One region of the Streptomyces sp. NPDC101181 genome, then DNA from elsewhere that is predicted to be linked to it. Evidence: riboswitches for the same ligand, from Rfam matches in the RefSeq annotation. Region 1 holds a riboswitch; each other region holds the start of a gene.

Region 1 (3,200 bases):
GTGCTGGTTCAGGTCCCCGAAGCCGGACCGCTTCCAGCCGCCGAAGGTGTGGTACGCCACCGGGACCGGGATCGGCACGTTGACGCCCACCATCCCGGTGTCCACGCGCCGGGTGAAGTCGCGGGCCGTGTCGCCGTCCCGGGTGAACAGCGCCACCCCGTTGCCGTACGGGTGCTCCGAGGGCAGCCGCAGCGCCTCCTCGTAGTCGGCGGCCCGGACCACGCAGACGACCGGACCGAAGATCTCCTCCTGGTAGATCCGCATCTCCGGGGTGACCCGGTCGAAGAGCGTGGCGCCGGCGAAGAACCCTTCCTCGTGCCCCTCCAGGGTGAAGCCGCGCCCGTCCACGACCAGTTCGGCGCCCTCCTCGACCCCCAGGTCGACATAGCCGCGCACCCGGTCCACCGCGTCCCGGCCCACCAGCGGCCCGAAGTCGGCCTCCGGGTCGTCCGAGCGGCCGATGCGCAGTCCGGCGATCCGCTCGGCGAGCCGGGCGACCAGCGCGTCGGCGGTGGCCTCCCCGACCGGCACCGCCACCGAGACGGCCATGCACCGCTCGCCCGCCGAGCCGTACCCGGCGCCGATCATTGCGTCCACCGCCTGGTCCAGGTCGGCGTCCGGCATCACGATCATGTGGTTCTTCGCCCCGCCGAAGCACTGCGCGCGCTTGCCGTGGGCGGCGGCCGTGGCGTAGATGTGCGCGGCGACCGGCGTCGAGCCGACGAAGCCGAGCGCCTTCACGCGCGGGTCCTCCAGCAGGGTGTCCACGGCCTCCTTGCCGCCGTTGACGACGTTCAGCACCCCGGGCGGAAGCCCCGCCTCCAGGAACAGTTCGGCCAGCCGCAGCGGCACCGAGGGGTCCCGCTCCGAGGGCTTGAGGATGAAGGCGTTGCCGCAGGCCAGAGCGGGCGCGGCCTTCCACAGCGGGATCATCGCGGGGAAGTTGAACGGGGTGATGCCCGCGACCACGCCGAGCGGGCGGCGCAGCGAGTGGACGTCGATCCCGGCGCCCGCGTTGTCGCTGAACTCGCCCTTCAGCAGGTGCGGGACGCCCGCGGCGAACTCCACCACGTCCAGTCCGCGGGCGATGTCGCCGTGCGCGTCGGCCACGGTCTTGCCGTGCTCGCAGGAGAGGAGCCGGGCCAGCGAGTCCTTCTCCTGCTCGACGAGTCGCAGGAAGCGCAGCAGCACCCGGGCGCGGCGCTGCGGGTTCCACTCGCCCCACGCGCGCTGCGCCTCGACGGCGTCGGCGACGGCCGCCTCCGTCTCGGCACGGTCGGCCAGGGGAACCCGGGCCTGCACCCGGCCGGTGTTGGGGTCGAAGACGTCGCCGAAGCCGCCCGAGGTACCGGACGTGTGCTTGCCGCCGATGAAGTGGGTGAGTTCGCGGACCATGGAAGCCTGCTCTCGTCGGTGAGATCGCCAGGTGAGATCCGGGGATGGCGCACGGGCCCGCCGGGCCGCGGCGCACCGGTCGGATGCGCGCGGACGCGGACGGACTCGCCGTCAGGGGGACGCGGAGGGCGAAGGCCGTCAGGGGGCGGGGAGAACCGCTCGCCGGGACGTGCCTGCGGGGCCGTGGGTGCGGACCGGTGCCATGCGTGTCTGCTCCATCCTCGTGGAAACACGGAACAACCCGCGGCCGGTATCCTGACTCCCGGATCAGCGCGCGTCCCCTGCCTTCCCGACGGCCTACGCTCCGTCAGTGGCGGGTCCTGCGAGGACGAACTCCCCGGTCACAGTGGCGGGACCGCGCCGGAATCGCACCGGCTTCCCTGACACCGCGGGCCTTCGGAGCACCCGACTGCACATCGGGCACCCCTCTGCCCCGAACATATAGTTGGACGTCCTAGTAAGTCCACCCCGCCCCTGGTGTGTCCACCGGATCAGTGGCGTGCCCGCGCCACCTGGCATGATCGGCGCACATGGCGGACGCGGACACGACGGGCACGGCAGACATGGCAGACATGGCGGAGAACAACGCGGCACCCCGGCACATCCTGGTCATCGGCATGGGCGCCGGCGACCCCGACCACCTGACCCTCGCCGCGGTGAAGGCGATGCGCCGGGCCGAGGTGTTCTTCGTCCTGGGCAAGGGCCGGGAGAAGGAGTCGCTGACCCGGCTGCGGCGCGACATCCTGGACGAACACCTCACCGGCCCCTACCGGGTCGTCGAGGCCGAGGACCCGTGGCGCGACCGCACCCAGGACGACGGCGCGCGCTACACCTCGGCCGTGCACGACTGGCGCCACCGGCGGGCCGACATCTGCGAACGCCTGATCATCGAGGAACTGGCACCGGGGGAGTGCGGGGCGTTCCTGGTGTGGGGCGACCCGTCCCTGTACGACAGCACCCTCGCGATCCTGGAGGACATCCGGGACCGGGGCACGGTGGATTTCGGCCATACGGTGGTCCCGGGCATCAGCAGCGTCTCCGCCCTCGCGGCCCGGCACCGCGTCACCCTCAACCGGGTCGGCCGCCCCATCCACATCACCCCCGGCAGGCGCCTCGCCCAGGGTTTCCCCGAGGATGACGGCGACATCGTGGTGATGCTCGACGGCCACGAGACCTTCACCCAGCTGACGGGGCGCGGCCTGTGGATCCACTGGGGCGCCTACATCGGCACGCCCGACGAGATCCTGGTCTCCGGACCGCTCGACGAGGTCGCCGGGCGGATCAGCCGGCTGCGGGCGGAGGCCCGCGAACGGCACGGCTGGATCATGGACACCTACCTGCTGCGCCAGAGCACGGAGGAGACGGACCGTCCGGCAGCGGGCGCGGACGGCGCCCCGGGCTGACCGGCTGCCCGCGCCGGCCGATGGGCGGGCCCGCGCGCCCGGCGCGCGCCGCACCGGAGCGCGGCCGTGACGAGGCGGGGACCGGATCCCGTCCGGGGGCGTGGCGAGGCGGCGAGCGGGGCCGTGCGAGGTGCGGGCCTGGGGTGGCCTCCGCACCTCGTCGTCGGACCGGCCGGGGTCAGCGCCGGGACTCGTACTCCCGGATCACGCCGAGGCCGTGACCGAGGCTCGGGCACTCGGCGCTCAGATCGTCACCCCGCACCAGGTAGTTGTTCACCCGGCCGTCCGACGGCCGCTCGACGGCGCGGTACTGCGTGCCGTTCACGGTGATCGTCCAGTCGTCGCCGTCCTGGGCCCACCCGACTGTCTTCTTCATATGGCGTTTCCGTTCCTCGATCGGCC
Region 2 (3,200 bases), on a different contig from region 1:
CCCGCCGCGTAGTAGCGCCCCTGCTGGAGGTTGGCCGGTGCGGTGAGGTAGGCGACGCCCTTCTTCAGGTCGGGTCCCGCGCCCGGCGGGCGGGTCGTCGGCGGGGCGGTGGTGGGCCCGGTCGTCGGGGGAGTGGTCGGCGGAAGGGTCGGCTCCACGGGCTTCGCGGTCAGCGTGACCAGGCTGGTGTCCGCCCCCGCGAGCACGGCGGGCGCGGTCGGGTAGAGCGCACCGTCGGTGGCGCTCTCCTCGAACCCGAAGCCACCGTCGTCCAGTTGCTGCCGCGACAGCCAGGAGACCGCCGCGTCGGCCGCGCCGCCGTCACCGAGCGCGCGCAGCGCCTGCGCCGCGTACGCGGTCGCCGTGATCGAGCCGGTGGTCGCGCCGTTGTACCCCGGGAACGCGCCGGTCTCCAGCTGGGCCTTCCGCAGGTACGCGCGGGTCCTGGCGACGGCCGTGTCCTGGCCGCCCGCCTCGTCGAGCACCAGCGCGACCAGTCCGGTGGTGGCCGGGTCGCCGTCGCAGTTCTCGCCGGGGGTGATCAGGATGCTGGTCACCGAGCCGTCCTGGCACACCAGTTGGGTCAGCCGGGCCGTGCTCGCCGCGGGCGGTTCCACGCCGCCGCGCAGCAGGGCCAGCACGGACAGCGCCTGCCCGTCCGCGTACTGCGCGCCGCGGAAGTCGCCCTTGGCCGTGCAGCCGGGTGTGGGGGCCCCGGACTCGGGGCCCGCCGGGCAGACGTTCTCCTTGAGGTCGCCGAGCAGATCGCGCCCGCCGAAGGCCCGCGGGTCGCCCCCGGTGATCTCCGCGAGCAGCGCCAGCCGGGCCGCCGCGGGGGCGTCGGGCGCCTCGTCGGTCCCGTTCGGGTAGGCGTAGGGACCGGTCCGGGTGGTGAGGTGGGCGGCCACCTTGTCCAGGGCCGGGCTCCTCCCGCCCGCCGCGGCGAGCGCGTACGCGGCCTCGGTGGTCAGCACGTCGTCGTGCGCCCCGGTGTCCGGGTCCGCCACATGGGTGTCGTCCCGCAGCTGGCCGGTCACCCAGCGGGCGGCGGCGGGCAGGTCGATCTCCCCGGCGGGAACGCTCGGACCGTCCGTCGGGCCCCCGGTGGGGCCGGGTGTCCCGCCCCCGCCGGCCCGCACCTCGTCCGGGGTGAAGTCGGGGCGTCCGGTGGTGCCGCCGACATCGGTGCCGCCGAACACCCAGGCGTCCACGTCGCCCGCCTTGGGCTTGCGGTCCATCGCGCCGAGCGGGCTGTAGGACCAGGTCTCCTGGCCGGGAGCGGCGATCCAGTACGACCAGTAGGCGGTGGCCTGCGGGGTCAGCACGCAGTCCTCGGTGGCCGGAGTGGGGTACCGCGTACCGGAGTTGAAGGAGCCCGCACCGATCCGGCAGATGAAGCCGTCGCCGTCGTGCTGGGTGCCCTCGGTGGTGAAGCCGCCCTCGTGGAGCAGTTCGTAGCCGCTGGTCGGCGTGGTGTCGCAGCCGCGCACCACCCCGCCGCCGAACGGGCCGAAGTCCACCGCGACGACCGCTCCCCTGGTGGCCGTGCACTCCCCGACCGGGTCGGCCGACGCCGGGACGGCCCCGCTCACGAAGGCGACGCTCGCGGCGAAGATCAACGCGATGGCGGAGACCGACGACAGAAGTCTCCTCTTCCCGGCATGCCGGTTCCGTTGCTGTGCGGTCCCCACCACGGCCCCTCGTGTCGTCCGGGCGGGCCCCGCGTGGCAGAAGGCACCCGGCGGGGGCGAGCCCCGAACGGGCCGCCCACGGGGAGCTGTTCGAACCACGCCGTAGTCCGCGACGGCGCTTCTCGCTGAAAATCCTGGTCCCAGGCAGTCCGGCTCGCCCGCGCGGTGGCGGGCCCACGGTTGCGGGTCAGCGCCGGATTTCGACCGGCTTCCCCTGGGGCTGAGTGCTTATCAGGCGGATTGGAACACGCTCTCGAAGAGAGCGTCAAGGTGTTCCGCGTCTCCCCGGCGGGCCCCGCGGCGCACGCCGCGCCCCTCCCTGGCGCACCCCTGCCGCCTCGGGTAGCGTCCTGGCCTGCCGTGTGGGGGAACCCGGTGCGAATCCGGGGCTGACGCGCAGCGGTGTGGGGCGGCAGGGGGCCGTTCCCGAGCCCGAATGCCCATCCGGCAGCTGTACCAGGAGAAGCCGTACCCACGCGTTCAGGCGTCGGCCACCCGCCCTGCCCTGCCCTGTGCGGCCCGGGAGGCGCCGCGGTGCCGCGCGCCCCTCATCCTCAGGAGCAGGCCCATGCCCCGTTCTGCCACGTCCCGCACCTCGCGTACGCCCCGCCGGATCGCCCTCGTGGCGCCCGCCGTGCTGGGGGCGTTCGTCCTCACGGCGCTGCCCGCCGCGGCGACGTCCACGCCCGCCCAGATCGCCACCTCGAAGACCAACGGTGTGGCGTACGTCAAGTCCCTCCAGGCCGCCGACGGTTCGTACGCCGGGCCGGGGCTCTCCAACGAGTGGGCCTTCAGCGCCCTCGCCGCCGCCGGAACGGCCGCCGTCGACGTGACGCCCGGCGGCGACGCGACGAAGAACGCCCGCACCGTCTACCGCAACCTCCTGGCCACCCCCGGCTGGCCCTCCGCCACCCCCGTCGTCACCGACTACCAGCGCGGCACGCTCAACGCGTACGCCGCCGGGATCGACCCCGCCCGGGTCTCCGCCTCGCGCAACCTGATCGCCGACATCTACGGCTACTGGCAGAACGCGGAGGCCGGCTACTTCGGCCCGTCCGCCAACTACAACGGCACCGTCTTCGCCGCCCTCGCCCTGGGGGGCGCGAGAACCCAGGCGGGCGGCCAGCGCGTCCCGCAGGCCCTTCTCGACCGCGTCGTCACCCGCCTCCGGGCCAACCAGCACAACGACGGCGGCTGGACCTACGCCAAGGCCGAGGGCAACGCCACCGAGCTGAACAAGCCGAGCGACGTCGACATGACGGGCGCCTCGATGGCCGCGCTCTGCGTGTCCGGCGTGCCCGGCACCGACGCCGACATCCTCCAGGCCAAGGCGTTCCTCAAGAGCAAGCTGGTCAACAACAGCGGCGCGTTCAACGCCATGTACGGCATCAACACCAGCTCCAACGGCTGGGCCGTCTCCGGGCTCAACGCCTGCGGCATCAACCCGCAGACCGGGGACTTCCTCACCCCGATGGGCAGGACCCCGGTCGACTTCCTCATCGCCCAGCA
Region 3 (3,200 bases), on a different contig from region 1:
GCCGGGCCAGGGAGTCGAGGGCCGGGATCATGGACGCGGCGGGCACCCGGCGCGCCGCCAGGATCTCGCGGGTCCAGCCGATGAACACGGTGAACAGGTCGTGGTCGTCCACGTACAGGGCCACGCTGAGGAACTCGACGATGTGGTCGATGTCCTCGGCGGTACGCTCCCGTTGCGCGTCGGTGTAGGCGCGCATCGCCGGGAAGTCCCTCTCCAGATCGGCGATCACCTGCCGGGCCAGGACCTGTTTGTTCGTGATCACGAACGTGTACTCCTGATCGCTCAGGTGCGGCAGGGTGTCCAGCCCCAGGAGTCCCGGAGCCTCCGTCCGCGGGGTCAGTCCGTCCGCCAGGGCGTCGGCCGCGGCGGGCGCGTCGGCCGCCCAGCCCTCGGCTCCCAGCAGCCGGGCGTAGCGGCCGTCGGCGCCGAAGGCCGCGCCGCCGACGAGGACCGGCATCCCCACGCTCTGGCAGGCGCTGATCGCCGCGTGGGCGGCGGGCAGGCGGGTGGGGATCGAGGAGGAGAGCAGCACCGCGTCGGCGTTCCGCTGCTGGATGTGGGCCACCAGGTGGGGAGTGGGGACCTGCGCGCCGAGGTAGTCCACCTCCCATCCCCGCAGGATCAGGGTCTCGGCCACCAGCCGGGCGGGCAGCGCGTGCCATTCGCCCTCGACGCAGGCGACGATGATCCGGCCGCGGGAACGCTCGTGCGGCCGGCGGCGGACCTCGCCGATGAGGGCGGAGATGCACCGGTCGCTGATGGCGCTGGCGCCGTGCTCCTGGGCCACGGTGATCCGGTTGGCGGCCCACTCCGTTCCGACCCGGGCCTGCACCGGGGCGATCACGTTCAGCAGGATGGTCTCGGCCGCGGCGCGTCCGGCCAGTATGTCGCCGTCGCACCCGCCCGCCGCCTCCAGTGCGCGGAGCACGAGGTCGATGGCGCGGGAGGAGTCGCAGGCGACGGCGGTCCGGAACAGCTCGTCACGCAGCCGTCCCAGCGACTCCGTGGCGGGGTGCCTCATGGGGGGAGAGACCATGCGTTTCATCCTCGCATCCCGCGGGGACCGGTCGGCCGCCCGAGTCCCGGCGGCCCCGCCCGTAAGTGACCTCCCTCACATGTCCGATCGTTGGACGCGGCCTCCCGGAGTCCGGGGGCAGCCCGTAGGCTCTCCCGCAGCAGCTGGTTCGCCCTGTCCGCCAGGCGGGGTGTCGCAAGAGGGAACCCGGTGGGAATCCGGGACTGCCCCGCAGCGGTATGTGGGAACGACCGCCGTCATACGCACTGGGTCCACGCAGGGCCCGGGAAGCGACGGCCAGTAGGTGTCCTGACGTCGTCAGGGCGCGCCCGCGAGTCCGAAGACCTGCCAACTGCCCGCGTCCGGACGATTTCGTACGCGGACATTCCGGTGACCTCGAGGGCGGGTCGGCGTACTGCACCAGACGGACGACCGCGCCTGTGCCGCGCGGGGTCGCTTCCGTCCGGTTCGCCATCCCTTCGCACCCTCGTCCGTCTCCGGACCAAGGATTCATCTCGCGAAGGAGAGTTCCGTGACACCGAAGCCCGCAGCCGCGGCAGCACACGCCACCGTGTACGGCTACCCCCGCCAGGGTCAGAACCGTGAACTGAAGAAGGCCGTCGAGGGGTACTGGAAGGGCCGCGTCGACGCGGAGGCCCTGCGGCGGACCGCCGCCGGTCTGCGCCGCACCAACTGGCAGCAGCTCGCCGACGCCGGTGTGGACGAGGTCCCGACCGGTGACTTCTCCTACTACGACCACGTCCTGGACACCAGCGTCATGGTCGGCGCGATCCCGGCGCGGCACCAGGACGCGGTGGACGCGGACGCCCTCGACGGCTACTTCGCGATGGCGCGGGGCACCCAGGACGTCGCTCCGCTGGAGATGACGAAGTGGTTCGACACCAACTACCACTACCTGGTGCCGGAGCTGGGCCCGGACACGGTGTTCACGGCGGACTCCGCCAAGCAGGTCGCGGAGTTCAAGGAGGCCCTGGCGCTCGGCCTCACGCCGCGCCCGGTCCTGGTCGGCCCCGTCACCTACCTGCTGCTCGCCAAGGCGGCCCCCGGTGTCGCCGCCGGATTCGAGCCGCTGACGCTGCTGGACCGGCTGCTGCCGGTGTACGCCGAGGTCCTGGCAGACCTGCGCGCGGCGGGCGCCGAGTGGGTGCAGCTGGACGAGCCCGCGCTCGTCCAGGACCGCACCCCGGCCGAGCTGAACGCCGCCGCCCGCGCCTACCGCGACCTCGGCGCCCTGGCCGACCGGCCCAAGCTGCTGGTGGCCTCCTACTTCGACCAGCTGGGGGACGCCCTCCTCGTTCTCGCCAAGGCGCCGGTCGACGGCCTGGCCCTGGACTTCACGGACGCGGCCGCCGCGAACCTGGCGGCGCTGGCCGCCGCGGGCGGCCTGCCCGGCAAGCGGCTGGTCGCGGGGGTCGTCAACGGCCGCAACATCTGGATCAACGACCTGGAGAAGTCCCTCGCGACCCTCGGCACGCTCCTCGGCCTCGCCGACCGCGTCGACGTCTCCGCCTCCTGCTCCCTGCTCCACGTCCCGCTGGACGCGGACGCCGAACGCGACATCGACCCGCAGATCGCCCGCTGGCTGGCCTTCGCCCGGCAGAAGACCGAAGAGATCGTCACGCTGGCCAGGGGGCTGTCGCGCGGCACCGAGGCCATCGGGGCCGAACTCGCCGCCAACCGGGCCGATCTGGCCTCCCGTACCAACTCGCCCATCACCCATGACCCGGCGGTGCGGGCCCGCACGGCGGCGGTCACCGACGCCGACGGCCGCCGCTCCCAGCCCTACCCGGAACGGGCCGCCGCGCAGCGCGCCCACCTCGGGCTGCCGCTGCTGCCGACGACCACGATCGGGTCGTTCCCGCAGACCACCGAGTTGCGGACCGCCCGCGCCGACCTGCGGGCGGGGCGGATCGACCAGGCCGGCTACGAGGAGCGGATCAAGAACGAGATCCGCGAGGTCCTCTCCTTCCAGGAGAAGGCCGGGATCGACGTCCTGGTGCACGGCGAGCCCGAACGCAACGACATGGTGCAGTACTTCGCCGAGCAGCTCACCGGCTACCTGGCCACCCAGCACGGCTGGGTCCAGTCCTACGGCACCCGCTACGTCCGGCCCCCGGTCCTGGCCGGGGACATCTCGCGCCCCGAGGCGATGACGGTGCGCTGG
Region 4 (3,200 bases), on a different contig from region 1:
AGCACCACCCGATGAAGCGACCCGCCATCGCCGTGACCGGCCTGGGCATGATCACCCCGGTCGGCACCACCACCGCCACCACCTGGGACGGTGTCCTGGCCGGACGCTCGCCCGCCCGCACCGTGCCCGAACTCGACGGCTGCGCGGTCGACTTCGCCTGCACGGTCTCCGGCATCGACCTGGACGGCGCGGTCGGCGGCCGTACGGCGTTCCGGATGGGCCGGTACGTCAAGTTCGCCGTCCTCGCCGCCCGGGAGGCGGTCGCGGACGCCGGACTCGACCCGGCGCAGTGGGACGGCGCCCGGGTCGCCGTGGTCGTCGGCACCAGCAGCGGCGGCTCCGCCGGACTCACCGAACAGGCCGTCGCCCTGGAGCGGCGCGGACCCGAGGCCACCTCCCCCTCGGGCATCCTGCTGACCATCCCCAACATGCCCGCGGCCGAGATCGCCATCCGGATGAAGGCCACCGGGCCCAGCCTGGCGCCGTGCACGGCCTGTTCGTCCGGGGTGACCGCGCTGTCGGTCGCCCGGGACCTGCTGACCCTCGGCCGGTGCGACATCGCGATCGCCGGGGCCACCGAGTCGATCGTGTTCCCGGTCGCCATGACGGGCCTCGCCCGCTCCGGCGCCGCGGCCGCGCGGGACGGCGACCCCGCCCGCCTGTGCCGCCCCTTCGCCGCCGACCGGGCCGGGCTCGTCATGGGGGAGGGCGCCGCCGTCATGGTCCTGGAACGGGCCCAGGAGGCGCGCGCCCGGGGCGCGGTACCCCGGGCGCTGATCACGGGCGTCGGAGAGACCACCGACGCCCATCACCCCACCAGCCCGCACCCCTCCGGGGACGTCGCACGGGCGGCCGTCGACGCCGCGCTGCGTGACGCGGACTGGCGCGCCGAGGACGTCGACCACGTCAACGCGCACGGGACATCGACCCCCCAGGGCGACGCCACCGAAGCCGCCCTGATCGGGCGGGCCTACCCGCACCGCCCGCCGGTCACCGCCGCCAAGGGGGTGCTGGGCCACTGCATGGGGGCGGCCGGAGCCATCGAGACCGGCCTGACCATCCTCACCCTCCAGCACGGGCTGATCCCGCCGGTCGCGAACCTGGACACCCCGGCCCCCGGCTTCGACATCGACTGCGTCACCAAGACGCCGCGTGAGGCGCCCGTGCGGCGCGCCGTCAGCCACTCCTTCGGCTTCGGTGGCCAGAACGCGGTGATCGCGCTGGAAGCCGCTCCGTAACACCGAGGCGGCGAACGGAAGCCGGCGGGCCGGTGCGGCGGGACGATCCCGCGCCGCACCGGCCCCCGGGGGCGTGGTCACGGGTCCGGCGAACCGCCGCTGATCTGCGTGAAGACGCGTGATAGCTTGCCGGGGCCAGTCGAACCCCGGCGACGGGGTCAGGGAATCCGGTGCGAATCCGGAACTGACGCGCAGCGGTGAGGGGGACGGGCGGGGCCACGGCCACTGGAGCGGTGATCTGCTCCGGGAAGGCGTCCCGCCCGGACGAACCCGAGTCCGAAGACCTGCTGGCGCCCGTACCCGCGCCGGGGCACGGGAACCGTACGACGGGCTCCGCGGCTGGGCCCAGAGACACGAGGTCCTTCTGTGCTGCCCACGTCCACGGCCATCCCCGTACCGATACGCACCGCCGCCCTGCTCACGGCGGGACTCCTCCTGCTGACGGCCTGCGGCGGCGGCGGTTCCACGGCGGCCGGGGGCGGCGCGGCCGACGGCTACCCGGTCACCCTGGAGAACTGCGGCCACACCGTCACGGTGAAGGCCCCGCCGCGCCGGGCCGTCTCCGTCGACCAGGGCTCGACCGAGATCCTGCTCTCCCTCGGCCTCGCCGACCGGCTCGCGGGCTCCGCCACCTGGACCGACCCCGTGATGAAGGGCCTGGAGAAGGCCAACGCGGGCGTCGAGCGGATCTCCGAGAACCGCCCCTCGTCCGAGAAGGTCCTCGACAAGGAACCCGACTTCCTCAGCGCCTCCCTCACCTCCACCCTCGCCAAGGGTGGCGTCGCCCCCCGCGAGCAGTTCGAGAAACTCGGCGTCCCCACCTACGTCTCACCCGCCGACTGCGTCGGCAAGGACAACGGCGGCAGCGGCGACGGAACCCGCACCACACCGCTGACCATGGACAGCGTCTACACCGAAGTCCGCGAACTGGCCCGGGTGTTCGGCGTCCCCGCGCGCGGGGACGCCCTGGTGGAGAAGCTCCGGGCCCGCGTCACGAAGGCCGCCGAGGGCGTCGACGCCTCCGGCGCGTCGCTCCTGTACTGGTTCTCCGACTCCAAGGCCCCCTACATCGCGGGTTGTTGTGGTGCGCCCGGCGTCATCACCAAAGAACTCGGTGCGAAGAACGTCTTCGACGACACCTACGACGAATGGCCCCAGATCAGCTGGGAGACCATCGCCGACCGCAACCCCGACGTCCTGGTCATCGGCGATCTGACCCGCACCGCACAGACCGCCGAGAGCGCCGAGAAGAAGATCGAGTTCCTGGAGTCCAACCCCGTCACCAGGACCATGGACGCCGTGAAGAACCGCCGGTACGTTCTGCTGAGCGGCCAGGCGATGAACCCCTCCATCCGCACGGTCGAGGGCCTGGAACGCGTCGCCGCCGCCCTGCGCGACTTCGGCCTCACGGGGTGAGCACGGACACCCCCGCGGCCAGGGAGCGGTCCGGTGCACCGCCCCTCGCCGCTCCGGGCGGCGGCCGCGCCCACAGCGCCAGGGCGCTCGCCGTACTCCTGTGGGGCGGCGGACTGGCGGTCCTGGCGGCCTCCGTCGCCCTCGCCGTGACCATCGGGCCCGCCCGGATCTCCGTGCCCGACGTCTGGTCGGCCGTCGCCGCGCACCTCGGGTTCGGCGCCTCGGAGCTGAGCCCGATCCGGGACGGCATCATCTGGAACCTGCGGATGCCCCGCACCCTGCTCGCCGCCGTGTGCGGGGCGGGGCTCGCGGTGTGCGGCACGGTGATGCAGTCCCTGCTGCGCAACCCGCTGGCCGACCCCTTCGTCCTCGGCGTCTCCTCCGGCGCCTCCACCGGGGCGGTCCTGGTGGTCGTCCTGGGCGTCGGCGGGGGAGCGGTGTCCCTCTCCGCCGGGGCGTTCGCCGGGGCCGTCTGCTCGTTCGCCCTGGTGCTGCTGCTCAGCCACACCCTGGGCGGCACCACCGACCGGGTCGTCCTCTCCGGGG

Evidence for each region. A riboswitch is a leader RNA that binds a small molecule or an ion and turns the genes downstream of it on or off. The one in region 1 is predicted to bind cobalamin.
Region 2: it holds a riboswitch for cobalamin, as region 1 does, so the genes downstream of both, ACIRRU_RS22225 (prenyltransferase/squalene oxidase repeat-containing protein) here and ACIRRU_RS30045 (CoA-acylating methylmalonate-semialdehyde dehydrogenase) in region 1, are expected to answer to the same signal.
Region 3: it holds a riboswitch for cobalamin, as region 1 does, so the genes downstream of both, metE (5-methyltetrahydropteroyltriglutamate--homocysteine S-methyltransferase) here and ACIRRU_RS30045 (CoA-acylating methylmalonate-semialdehyde dehydrogenase) in region 1, are expected to answer to the same signal.
Region 4: it holds a riboswitch for cobalamin, as region 1 does, so the genes downstream of both, ACIRRU_RS21900 (ABC transporter substrate-binding protein) here and ACIRRU_RS30045 (CoA-acylating methylmalonate-semialdehyde dehydrogenase) in region 1, are expected to answer to the same signal.

Annotation. Positions count from the first base shown of each region.
Region 1 covers NZ_JBIWOX010000034.1:16,880-20,079, forward strand. Annotated here, with positions in the region: gene ACIRRU_RS30045 (CoA-acylating methylmalonate-semialdehyde dehydrogenase) at 1-1,395, opposite strand, end outside; cobalamin riboswitch at 1,623-1,801, opposite strand; gene cobF (precorrin-6A synthase (deacetylating)) at 1,968-2,798, shown strand; gene ACIRRU_RS30055 (hypothetical protein) at 2,977-3,174, opposite strand.
Region 2 covers NZ_JBIWOX010000015.1:172,790-175,989, forward strand. Annotated here, with positions in the region: gene ACIRRU_RS22225 (prenyltransferase/squalene oxidase repeat-containing protein) at 1-1,691, opposite strand, end outside; cobalamin riboswitch at 1,815-1,951, opposite strand; cobalamin riboswitch at 2,057-2,133, shown strand; gene ACIRRU_RS22230 (hypothetical protein) at 2,260-3,200, shown strand, end outside.
Region 3 covers NZ_JBIWOX010000030.1:28,026-31,225, reverse strand. Annotated here, with positions in the region: gene ACIRRU_RS29345 (B12-binding domain-containing protein) at 1-1,021, opposite strand, end outside; cobalamin riboswitch at 1,164-1,383, shown strand; gene metE (5-methyltetrahydropteroyltriglutamate--homocysteine S-methyltransferase) at 1,548-3,200, shown strand, end outside.
Region 4 covers NZ_JBIWOX010000015.1:95,926-99,125, forward strand. Annotated here, with positions in the region: gene ACIRRU_RS21890 (acyl carrier protein) at 1-15, shown strand, start outside; gene ACIRRU_RS21895 (beta-ketoacyl-[acyl-carrier-protein] synthase family protein) at 12-1,238, shown strand; cobalamin riboswitch at 1,358-1,545, shown strand; gene ACIRRU_RS21900 (ABC transporter substrate-binding protein) at 1,605-2,654, shown strand; gene ACIRRU_RS21905 (FecCD family ABC transporter permease) at 2,651-3,200, shown strand, end outside.